DNA from 3 places in the Ruminococcus sp. 1001136sp1 genome. Region 1 is predicted to be linked to each of the others. Evidence: riboswitches for the same ligand, from Rfam matches in the RefSeq annotation. Region 1 holds a riboswitch; each other region holds the start of a gene.
The links. A riboswitch is a leader RNA that binds a small molecule or an ion and turns the genes downstream of it on or off. The one in region 1 is predicted to bind cyclic di-GMP.

Region 1 (4,294 bases):
GATTTTTCCTATGTGCTGATCCGTGGCGTATCAGCTGGTTCCCTTCATCTTTTGTGCGGAATTGCACTTGGCTGCGGAATCGCCTATGTGTTTCAGAAAAAATGGATCATGGTCACTGGCACGATCGGGGCGCTTGGGGCATGTGTGGTTTTCCATGGGATTTATAATATACTGATCACAGCAAACAGCAGATGGAACCTGATCGGCTATCTGTTCCCGATATTTTTGATCTTTGCCCTTCTGGCGGTTAAAAAGTTCCGGCTTTATCGGAAAATTGAGTTTGAATAAAATGTTCTGTCGCGAAAAAGTGTTTTTATTTGAAAGGTGACGGTGAAAGAGCCGGATAAAGCCAAACGCATTAATCTGGCAAAAAACTTCTTCGTCTGCCTTTGTTTCCTTATTTGTTACTGTTCGCTGGTGACATTCCGCGAGGTGTTTTTGTGAACGTAGTTCACAGAAAACTCGAGAAGTGCGGCGCGAAATCATGCGAATGCATGATTTCTGTGCATCGCGAAGCGTGTTACTGTGAACGGAGTGAACAGTAACCCTTATTTTGCAGGTTTTATCAAGCATTTGAAAACGCATTGTATTACAGGAAAAAATCCGCTATAATAAAAACAAAGGTTGCTGATAGGAATCATTGCAAAACATAAATGCCAGACAAAGATACGAATTATAGATTTGGAGGGAACGTATATGCCATTATTTAAGGAAGAATACAAAAAGGAAGAGAAAATAAATGGTGTCATTTATGATATGTCGCCATCACCAAATTATCAGCATGGTATCGTAAACGGAAATATATACCGGATTATATCTGGAAAACTGCAGGGAAGTATTTGTCTGGCATTCATTGAGAACTTGGATTACAAATACCATCCTGAAATAAATGATGATTATGTAATCCCGGATGTTATGATTGTGTGTGAACGGAAACACTTAAAAGGCGGTGCCTATTCTGGCGTGCCTAAATTTATAGTAGAAACACTTAGCCCGGCTACTGCATTGCGTGATAAAACAGACAAGAAAGAAATATACCAGAAAGCTGGGGTAGAAGAATATTGGATCGTGTCACCTAGAGAAAGAGCAGTTGAAATCTACTACCTGGAAGATGGAAGTTATAAGTTGAACTATAGTTATATTCTTCAGGATGATCCAGAGGAAGCGCATTATAATGCAGATACCGTAATCACATTAAAAGAATTCCCGAATATCAGTATGGCGCTGGCAGAAATTTTTGCGGATATTGATTGAAGCTTTACTATCTGGTTTTTGTGGATCCGTACAATAAGGTATGTATTCAGCAATCCACTTCAAACCATCATTTAAAATCATTCGATATACCATATCGACAGAAAAATTATGAGGGACATACTTGTTGTAGCAGAACTGATTGGAAAATTTGAAAAACTGAAATATCCAGCCGGTGATCTTAGCCGAGAGATTGATTTTATTATTTATATATTTCCAAGTCCAAAAATAACATAAGCGAAAATAATATTTGCGGAAACGAAAGTATCTTAATATTTTTATGCGTATACTTCAAGTGATGTCAATGCTGCGTGGACTTTGGAGGTAGGAGAACAGTTCGAGTATATGTATCGACTGTTCTTTTTTTTAGCATTAAAGCTGTGATATTTTCCTTGTGCAAAGTGGAGTAAGAGAGTATAATAAAATCAGTTTTTTGCATAATTTTAAAAGTTATAATAAGGAAATCGGCAAACCAGCTGAAAGTCTGGGACGCAAAGCTACAGGGCCTGTAAAATGGCAGCCAGTTGCATGAAATGAGATGCACTGTCTGTTTGGCAGTGCTTTTAATTTGTATATCTAAAGATATTATTCGAGAGGGACATGTTTATGATAAAGTTGAACGATGAGGATATACAGGCATATTTTCAGGCTGGAAACTCCGGATTCTGGAAAGTAGAGTCTGAAAAAGGAAAAAAGACAAGACTGTATACAGATGAAATCACAGATGAACTGTTTGGAATTACAGAAGATCTGTCTCCGGAAAAATGTATGGAGTATGTGGCAGAACATATTTATCCGCAGGAGAGGGAGTGCTTCTGGGATTACATGGAAGAACTGAAAAGCCATGAATCAGAAGCTGTTTACCGTTATATGCATCCTGTAAAAGGAGTCATTTATATACGCTGCACAGGAAGGAGAGTCCCATCTCCAGACAACATGATCAGGCTTGTTGGTTACCATCAGGAAGCAGGAAATATTGTCCATTTTGAAAAAGAAAAACTTCTGGAGAACCGATTGCTGCAACAGAACCAGCATTTAAAGGATGAAAACAAAAACCAGATTTCTTATTATAAAGAGCTTCTGGATACGATAAGTGTTGGAGTGCTGTCCTATACCTTGCCAGAGCATGAGATTGTCCATATGAATGCAGAAGCTATGCGTATCTATGGAGTGGAGACAATTGAGGAAGCACAGGAAAATCTGGGCAGACTCATAGGGGCTGTGTCCTATTTAAATCAAAATGTAATTGAGAAACTGATGGATATGCGATACCATGACGGAGCTGTTTCTTATGAATGTGTAATCCCTGACGGAAAGGGACATCTGACACCGGCGATTGCGAAGACGGAAATTTTTTATACATCAGACGGAAAAAAAACAATACTAACAACATTCCTTGATATTTCTGAAAATGTTACTCTGAAAAAATCACTAAAAGAAGCACAGGAAAGCAATGCGGTCATATCCGCAATTTCAAAGATTTACTGGACGATTTATTCTATGGATCTACGAACAGACAGTTTTGAAGAAGTTGTCGGGGGCAAGGTAATGCATCGGTTGACAGGTAGTCACGGATGTGCTTCAGAAGCATTTCGTACCGCACGGAAAAGTGTTGTTTCCAGAGAGGATCAGAAAACCATGCGGGAGTTTTTTGAGGTTACAACGCTGGCAGCCAGGCTGCAGCAGGAAGAGACGATTGCGAGAGAATATCTTGCTACAGATGGGCACTGGCATATGGGACGATTCATTGTGAAGCAGCGTGATGCAAACGGAACTGTTACGGAGGTGCTTTATGTAGCACGTGACATTACGGAAGAAAAAAAGCAGGAGTTCGAATATCAGGAACAGTTAAAAAAGATCGCTCAGGAAGCGGAAAAAGCGAATATTTCAAAAACTGATTTTCTCAGACGAATGAGTCATGATATCCGGACTCCAATCAATGGAATCCGTGGAATTACGCAGATTGCAAACCATTTTCCGGGAGATCTGCAAAAACAGCAGGAGTGCAGAGATAAGGTCTTGACAGCATCTGGATTTCTTCTGAATCTTGTGAATGATATCCTGGATATGAATAAAATGGAATCCGGAACCTTGCAGCTGGAAGAAAAAACTTTCGATTTACGCAAGGTGTTGGGGGAATCAACTGGTATTGTTGAGATGCAGGGACATGAAAAGGGAATTTCACTGAACCTGGGAGCTGTCAATATCATACATAATCAATTGGTTGGAAGTCCTCTTCATCTTCAGCAGATCCTGCAGAATATAGGAAGTAATGCAGTAAATTATAATCATGTGGGTGGTAAGATTATTGTTGGCTGCCAGGAAATCAGTTCAGATGACCGGACCGCAGTATTCGAATTTACCTGTACAGATAATGGAATTGGGATGAGTGAAGAGTTTCAGGAGCATTTGTTTGAACCTTTTACACAGGAGAACAGACTGGAACAGAAAGCAAATATGGGAACTGGTCTGGGAATGACGATTGTCAACCAGTTAGTAAAACTGATGGGAGGACAGATTTGTTTTACCAGTAAAGTGGATGAGGGAACTTCATTTGTGATTACATTGCCGTTCCAGATTTCCTCAGACAGAGAATCAAAAATGCCAGAATCATCCGTTGAGAATGTTTCACTGAAAGGGAAAAGAGCACTTCTTGTTGAAGATAATGAATTGAATATGGAAATTGCACAATTTATATTGGAAAATGAGAGCATGCTAGTTCGCTGTGCATGGAATGGAAAAGAGGCAGTGGATATTTTTGCCCGGTCAAAGCCGGGAGAATATGATCTGATATTAATGGATATCATGATGCCGGTTATGGATGGTCTGGAAGCAGCAAGACAGATTCGTGCAATGAATCGTCCTGATGCAAAACTTATCCCTATTGTAGCCATGTCTGCAAATGCTTTTCAGGATGATGTGGAGCGCAGCAAAAAGGCAGGAATAAATAAACATATTGCAAAACCATTGACGGGGGAAAGTGTAATCAGGGAGATTAAAAGTATGCTATAGATCAACGAATCCGGTATAAACATTTTGTGGG
Region 2 (4,294 bases), on a different contig from region 1:
TACGCGGAATCACACTTCTGGATGGTGGTTCCTGGCATATTGTTCCGGTTGCATGTAAAAATGTTCTGATTGAAGATGTAAATGTTCTGGGAAAAGTGATCACAGGAGATGGCGTCGATATAGTCGGATGTGAGAATGTAGTGCTTCGTAATTGCTTTATAAGGGCAAATGATGATTGTATATCTATTAAGGCTGTGGAATTCCAGGATCCGTCAGGCTGCACAGATGTGAGACATATCCTTGTTGAGGATTGCCTGTTCTGGAATGCAGAATTTGGAAACACACTTGAAATCGGATATGAAACCAGATGTGACGAAATTACAGATGTTGTTTTCAGAAATTGTGATGTTGTACATTGCCAGTATGAGGGCAATCAGTCAGGTGGAGTACTGACAATTCATAACGCTGACCGTGCCCATGTACATGATATTGTTTATGAAAACATCCGAATTGAAGATGCCCAGGAAAAATTTATTGATATTAAAACTCTTGATTCCAAGTATTCACGAGACAGGGAAAGAGGCATGGTAAATGATATTTTCTTTAAAAATATTGAAATTACAGAAGGCACTTTTCCAGTATCCATTATACGTGGCTTTGAGATGAAAAATGAAGTGTGCAGACCTCATGGCTTTTATTTTGACAATGTGGTAATTCATGGAGAAAAGGTGATGTCACCTGGTGAATTACACATGGTTGTGGAATTGTCAGATGAACTGAAATTCCAGTAAAAGGAATTAACAAAGGAGATGGAAGAAAGCATGGATATTTTGCTTGTCGGAACCTATACACAGCATGATGCCCCTGCTGTATTGGAGAAGCAGGAGCTTGGAAAAGGTATCTATCTGATTCCGTATAATGAGATCCTGGGAGATGTTGCAGGAACTCCTCTTATCATACAAATGCAGAATCCTTCCTGGATTTGTCTGGTGAAGAACCGGCTTTTTGCGGTAAGTGAAAGTGAAGATGCTGCGGAAATTGTGGAATATGAAGTAGGGGTTCAGGAAGAAAGGCTTACAGCAGAGAAAAAGGAAGGTCTTCAGATGCCTGGAAAAGCATCCTGTCATATTGAAAAGGATGAAAAATCTGAAAAGGGCTGATTCCAATACGATCGCAGTTATAATAAAAGAAATCAGCAACTCATACTGGGGTGTTATGCTTCATGTATTGGAGCGGGAAGTCCGTGACAGGAAATATTGCCTGGTATTGCAGAATGTAGCAGATGATGAAGACGAAGTTGAGCTTGCCCTTCAGCTGGAAAAAGAGAAAAAAGTCAAAGGAATCATATTTCTTGGAGGTATGTATAATTATGACGAGTCAAGGCTGAGAATGCTGAGAGTTCCGTATGTGATCAGTGGTTCCGGAAAAACAGTTCCGGAGGATACAGGAACTTATCCTAAAAGTGCCCTTGTGACGACTGATACAGAGATTGAGAGCCAGAGTATGGTTGATTATCTGTGCAGCTGCGGACATAAAAGGATCGCCTTTATTACTTCCGGAGATGAAGGTCTTGGAAGATGCCATCTCAATGGCTATAAAAGGTCACTGGAAAAAAATGGACTGGAGTATGATGAGAAGCTTATAATTCGTTTAAAACCAGGTAAAAGAATCTATACGATTGAGAATGGTTATAACTGTACCTGTGAGCTTTTGAAATCGGGGGTGGATTTTTCCTGTATTTATGCAATTTCAGATACTCTGGCGGTAGGCGCCTGCAGAGCAATTATTGACAGCGGCAAAAGAGTACCGGAGGATTATTGTGTGGCAGGAGCAGATGGTCAGGACATTGCGGAATATTATCATCCATCCATCACCACATTGAAATATCCAAGAGTGGAAACTGCCCTGCAGAGCGTCCGTACCTTGTTTGATCTGATCGACCGGAAAAAGGTAGTGAAACGGCAAATACTGAGCGGAACTCTTATAGAGCGGGAGTCTACACGCAAGCTGTAAGGTGTGTTTGTTGCTATCCATTACATCGAAAAGGAATCTGTGAAAATATTTGAGAAGGATTATCATGCGTTACGATCCGCTCAGATATTTTTACAGATTTTTTTGTTTTCGTACTTTTTAGACGGATTTTTGTAAGTTTTAACAAGGGAATTCCGTTGACAAAAGTGACAGTTTGCTTTATTATAAGAAGTGAATAAAAGGCAAACCTGTTGAAAGACAGGGACGCAAAGCCAAGGGTCTAAGGTCTCAAGACTATGACAGCCGGTTGCCGCATTGATATTGATTAGGTAATGTAATATGACAGGAGACGTGGTTCTTCTGTTTGTGGCGACCGTTTATTTAATCTGATAAACGGTTTTTTTATTTCCACAAACTGATGGGACTGATAGTTTCCAGATAGCGGCAAGTCAGTTACATTATGGTTCAAGAAAGGTGTGTTATTTATGAAAGGAAAGAAATTAACAGAGTGGCTCGCAAATAAAAAAGTTGTTTCCAGTTGTGCTGCTATAGCATTGGCAGCAGTGATCGGCGGCGTTTCATTATTCTCAGGAACAGGAGAAACACCTGAATTCCCCAGTTACACAGATCCGATCATGGAGACTTCCATCATAGAAGATGAAACTCCACTGGCTTCCCAGCCGAAGACTACTGTGAAGACTACCTCCAGTACCAAGACAACCAGGAAGACTGTTAAATTAAAAAAGGCTTCCAAGAAGAGCTACACCAAGAAACTGAAAACTAAAACAAAAGTAACCAATAAAACAAATAAATCCGGTAATACAACAGTAGATACCAAGACAACCGTTGTTACCAAAGCAACAGCGAAATACACCAAGAAATCCAAAAAGAAAGTTGTTACATCCAAGATCACAACAACTGTTCAGACAACAACTACACAGCAGGTATCAATTGACAATGAGACCGCTGTAAGCACTACTTCTTCTGGTGCTTCCGCTGCCCAGGTAACTGCAGCAGCAAGCTCTTCACAGAACCAGAGCAAACACGAGGAAAATGTAGCAAGTGTTGCAGGCAAGATGGACAATCGTGTAATTGCAGCATATCAGCAGCTGGGATTTAAGCTTGTTGTTGATCCATCCGTCAACTATTCAGGATATTTTGATGCAAGATCAAGATCTATTACAATGAAGCAGATTGATGATTCTGTTTATCATGAGCTGGGTCATTTCCTTGCATTTATCGCAGGAAATGCAGATAAGACAGCAAGCTTCCAGAGCATTTTTGCAGCTGAGAAGGCAAATGTTACAGCTTTTAATAAAGCCTATGTAACACAGAATGCTTCCGAATATTTTGCAGAATCTGTTAAGGATTACATCCTGAACAATGCTTCCCTGAAGAGTAGCAGACCACAGACTTATGCAGCTGTTCAGAATGCACTGAATCAGATTACAGATGCACAGATCGCTAAGATCCAGAAGATTTATGGAGCGTTCTGGAACTAATGATTTTAAAGATGACCGGCACCCGGAGAAATATCTCCGGGTGTTTTACTGTGGATACCACAGGCGCGGGAAAATAGTGTTTTATAAAAAGGTAAGTGACAGATAGTACTTACCTTTTTGTCACCGGGAGAGCCGTAATCTTATATATGTCGAGTTACTGTTCACTGGTAACATTCCGCGAGGTGTTTTTTGTGAACAAAATTCACAGAAAACCCGAGAATTAAGTTTGCGCAGCAAACGCTACTTCTTGTGCTTGTCACAAGAAGGTTCGTCTTTCTGTGCATCGCGAAGCGTGTTACTGGTCACGGAGTGAACAGTAACTATGTCGAAGAGTCTGGATATGTGTCGACAGAAAATTCTTGCAATGAAAAACCTTAGGTGTGTATAATACAAAACAAAGGTTATCACTTTCTTGCAGGCAGGGATAGATATATTGGGGTCACTGGTCCTAAGTGAACAGTAATATATATTTGGAATGGATGTAGACACGGCGCCTGAAATGTGTTAGAATCAACTTTAATAAGTTTTTTGAAGGATGTTTTTATAATTCAGTATATAGCTTCTGTCTAATCAGACATTTGTATCCCGTTAAATCAAAATTGAAATGTGTTTTAGAATTGTATTAGTCGAAGAGGTAGATGATTGATGAAAGAAAAGTATGAATCATTATCCCTGGCTACGCTGAAAGACTTGGCAAAAGCCAGAGGACTGAAGGGCATTTCTACTATGAGAAAGCCTGAATTAATTGAACGTATGCTGGAAGAGGACAGGAAAGAACAGACTGCAGAAAATGAGCAGACTATTTCCGGAACAGCAGAAGAGAATACCATACCTGCAAGACCAGAGCCTGTGGCAGCAGAAAAAACAGAAAATACGGGAAG
Region 3 (4,294 bases), on a different contig from region 1:
ACAATAACAGTACCAGGCACGACAGCAATTAAGAACATTAAATCCTCTATAAATGTAAAGAAGGGTAAGAGCACGACATTGAAACCTAAACTTTCATATGCTGGAAGCCCAGATACAGTTACATATAAATCCTCAAACAAGAAGATTGCGATTGTTAGTAAATATGGAAAAATAACAGGTAAAAAGAAAGGCACTGCAACTATTACGATTAAGTCTGGAAAAATTACAAAGAAGTGTAAAGTGAAAGTTAAGTAATACATATAGGGTATACTGGATATTATCTGGTATGCCCTATTTTTTCGCTCTGTTGCCAGATTGGAAAATAATTTTTGGTTTATATACCGCCATGTATCTGACCGGGGCATGTAAAAATTCCAGAGTTTATAAGTACCCCCCCCCTGGGGAGCAGTGGTAGTGCTTTTATGGCTAGTAAAAAGTCCCCCCCTTCCACCTTTAAATATATATTGTTAAAAAAATAACGATATAATCACATTTTGAAATGTTGAGATAGCAGTATTTATAAGGGATTGCGCACGAAGTCAATTAAAATATGGTATCGCGGAGATATCGTATTTTCCCATATTTTTTATGGGTTCATATAAAATGGAATGTTAAAAAATTAACACAAAATGACTACTAGTCATTCTTTTAATACCCCACAAAGCCTTATTTTTTCTTACATCTTGGCGATAACAAATGGTTGAATTTTGACTCTTTGAAAAGCCAGTAAAATAAAGGGTTTGCAAGGGGTGATTTTTATACTGTATCGCCTTGGGTTTATCGTGGCTCTGTGTGGCTGATATATAATATTCCCGGGAAGGTTGATTCCAAAACAGCATCAGTCCCGGTTTCATATAACAAAAGAGCATATGTGGCGGTATGCTCTGTAACAATAGATAAGCCTATTATGAAGCTTTAGCATTATTTACAAGATTATTTTTGAAAGAACTAATCCATTCAAAGATAATAGGGATAATTATTGCACTAGCTATAAATTCGAGAACAGCTGTACTAGCTTCTTGCATTCTGAATATAGGTTGATAACGGTTAAAAACAACAGTACATACTAAAGCCATTATAAGTGAGATACGAAATGAAATTGCAATTATTCTTTTATCTGAAAGATTTAATAACCAGTTTAGCATTTGTTTTAGAGCTTTCCTCAACATTCTTATTAAGAGACTAAGCAAACCAATAGAAGAACTAATTGATGAAAGGGATATATTAATAAGTGCAAGAAAACTATCAAAAATAAACGTAATTGGTAATAAAATGTATCGGATCCAATGTATAAAGTACGGCTGTCTTCCAATTAGTTCCCATTGAAAAATAAGAGTTGATTTTAATTTGGGAGTTTCTTCAATTTTATTTATCCAGTATTGTTCAAAATCTGTTATCTTATTTTTCAATAATAATTTGATATATAATTTTTTTAGAACACCTATAATATTAATTAGTAATTCTGAAAGTAAAGCGCAAAGGATAAAAATATACAGAGAGAATAATATAATATGGGACAAGGCTATTAACATGTCCGACATATAAACATTAGTAGTTTCATATAGTTCCTTTAGTAAAATTTTAAAAATATTCTGTATATTTAAAAACCATATTGTATATGCTAATATATTAATTGCAGTCCATTCAATAGAGGATAACTTGCCAATATCATTTGATATTACTACTTTTTTTATAATTCCAATTGCGTGACAGAAAGTGACAATTCCTTTTATACATATGGGTATTGAAATAATAGCAATTAGCCAATATAGATTTTGAATTCTTTTTATCCAAATCAATAGGACTGGTGCAGCAATTATAAGGATTGCTGAAATGGAAATTGCTGACTCTATGTGATTTTTCCAAGTGAATTTTTGACTGCTATTGTTTGGAGCATTTATTTTGGCATTATTTTTAGATGGCTTCAATAAATTTTCTATTGTTTGGATAATAAGTGTAGTAAAAATAGATATTGGAAATATAAAATAAAATATACGATCTAATACATTTAAAATTAACATGATTATCCTCTAATAAAACAAGATTATCAGTATACCAGTTTATTTTAGGTATACAGGAAAATAAATTTTAGTAATCATTTACAGTATTGCCATATTACATTATCTTTTGGACTTTGAATGTGCATTTTGTATTCTGATTATGGCTGGAGATATGTAGCAAATCTTATAAAACCAGTATAAAACCATTTCAGTCAGAATACAACAAAAAGCTACCGGATCAGACAATACCCGATAGCTTTATATCATTTTCTACGTTTCATTGCTTTTATCAAATTAAGTAATGCTTGAATTTCTTCTTCGGTTAGACCGGATAAATCCAGTTCCCGGATGTTCTCTAATCCAAGTAAATAGTCTGTTGACACTCTGAAGATTTTGGAAATATTAATCAGTATATCATAAGAGGGCAATCTAAGTCCTGTTTCGTAGGCGCTTATAACAGATTTTGTTACACCAAGTTTTTGTGCAACTTGTGCTTGGGTGAATCCATTTTGTAAACGAAGAGTTTTTAAATTGTTACCAAAATCAACCATATCAAATCCCCTTTCTGTAAAATAATACTATATAATTGGATTTTATTTGGTGGATTATGTGTTTAATTAGTTGACTTTTCTATACCATAAGCGTATAATTTTCCTCATAGATAACTGAATAAGGGGCAAAGCCGGGGAAACCTGGTGGCGCAAAGCTATAGGGCCTGTAAAATGGTAGCCAGTTGCAATTGAACGTGAAGAGAGCATTACTTGCCTGAAGTGTATTCCGGTGAGTAGTGCTTTTATTTTGAGGAGAGAGCAGATGTTTGGATCAAGAAAACCGTATGAAGGTTGTTATGAATTTACTAGCTTAATGGTTAATGACTGGAATAAGAAAATATTTTTGGATTATTTTGCGTATGATACAGTAAAAAAAATGGAATTAGGATATGCAGAAGTTTCATACTATGATAATTTTGACAAACGTGTAGAGTCTGTTTCTGGTCCTTTATCTTTCTTTGTGGAAGATAACGATGATAAAGGTATGACTTATTCTGCTATGGAGAATAAAAGAAATGCATATCGTTTGAATCTTGAAATAATACCAGGAAGATCTGAATATCACCTTATATATACAAATATACATGATGAATTGAAAATATATGATGATAGTGATAAATTGATTGTTTATATTGTACCTACTGATAAAGAGGAAGATTGGCGAAAAATAAAATTTTATTCTTTAGATGACTTTAATAGAGCAGAGATTTATTTCTACTTTGCAAGCAGAAAAAAAGATTATTCATATTTGATCCCGAAAAAACCAGAAGTAAAAGAGGTGGAGATTTCAGATATGATAAGAGCAGATTTAAATGAAGATTTACAAAAAGTTATAAATAATATGTATTCATTAGCTGATTCTTTGGATAATGCTGGACTTGGAATGAAACAAATGGGCGACACATCTACTAAAGAAGCTTTACGAATAGAATTATTGGTGTATATGATTTATTTGGCTGGAGCAGATAGAGATATTGCTTCAGAAGAAGTTGAAATGATAAATAATTATTTTGATTTTAATTTATCGGCAGAATACATAAAAGATTTTATTATAAGTAACAAAATTAATGATGAAAATTTTGGAAAAAAAATCCCAGCAATAATCCAACTATTTGTAAAAATTGATAATACTTTATTATCGCAGCAAAATAATGAATCGTATTCGTTTGTGAGTGTATTAATGTATCAAACATATGAGGCGTTTGGAAAAGAATTATTAGCATGTGATGAAAACGTTAGTGAAAAAGAGATTGACACTTTGACGGTTTATCTTGAAAATTTGCGTAATTATATTCAGAGAGAATTACATTATAATGGTGTCATTACTTTTGAAAGTCTAATAATTGGCAAAAGTAAATTTACACAGACTTTTGATAAGAAACAAGAAGAGCAAAATTACACCAAAGACGAAGAATTAACTCTTCCAGAACTTTTGCACGAGCTTAATTCGTTAATAGGGTTAGAAAATGTCAAGAAGGATGTAAATTCATTAATTAATTTGTTACAAATTAGAAAAATACGAGAAGAAAGAGGTATGGTGCAAACTCCAATGTCGTTGCATTTAGTGTTTTCAGGAAATCCAGGAACAGGAAAAACTACTGTAGCTCGATTACTGGCAAAGATATATTGCAAGTTGGGAATATTATCAAAGGGTCATTTAGTAGAAGTAGATCGATCTGGATTAGTAGGTGGATATGTCGGGCAAACTGCGTTGAAAGTACAAGATGTAATACAAAAATCTCT

Region 2: it holds a riboswitch for cyclic di-GMP, as region 1 does, so the genes downstream of both, ABHC48_RS08535 (hypothetical protein) here and ABHC48_RS19365 (ATP-binding protein) in region 1, are expected to answer to the same signal.
Region 3: it holds a riboswitch for cyclic di-GMP, as region 1 does, so the genes downstream of both, ABHC48_RS20140 (AAA family ATPase) here and ABHC48_RS19365 (ATP-binding protein) in region 1, are expected to answer to the same signal.

Annotation. Positions count from the first base shown of each region.
Region 1 covers NZ_JBDPGY010000034.1:16,390-20,683, forward strand. The annotation lists gene ABHC48_RS19355 (PrsW family glutamic-type intramembrane protease) at 1-288, shown strand, start outside; gene ABHC48_RS19360 (Uma2 family endonuclease) at 697-1,254, shown strand; cyclic di-GMP riboswitch class I at 1,708-1,783, shown strand; gene ABHC48_RS19365 (ATP-binding protein) at 1,858-4,263, shown strand.
Region 2 covers NZ_JBDPGY010000008.1:41,725-46,018, reverse strand. The annotation lists gene ABHC48_RS08550 (glycosyl hydrolase family 28 protein) at 1-731, shown strand, start outside; gene ABHC48_RS08545 (beta-propeller fold lactonase family protein) at 762-1,100, shown strand; gene ABHC48_RS08540 (substrate-binding domain-containing protein) at 1,078-1,953, shown strand; cyclic di-GMP riboswitch class I at 2,143-2,226, shown strand; gene ABHC48_RS08535 (hypothetical protein) at 2,397-3,413, shown strand; gene rho (transcription termination factor Rho) at 4,059-4,294, shown strand, end outside.
Region 3 covers NZ_JBDPGY010000043.1:1,792-6,085, forward strand. The annotation lists partial or broken gene ABHC48_RS20125 (Ig-like domain-containing protein) at 1-255, shown strand, start outside; gene ABHC48_RS20130 (hypothetical protein) at 906-2,021, opposite strand; gene ABHC48_RS20135 (helix-turn-helix transcriptional regulator) at 2,264-2,551, opposite strand; cyclic di-GMP riboswitch class I at 2,666-2,741, shown strand; gene ABHC48_RS20140 (AAA family ATPase) at 2,814-4,294, shown strand, end outside.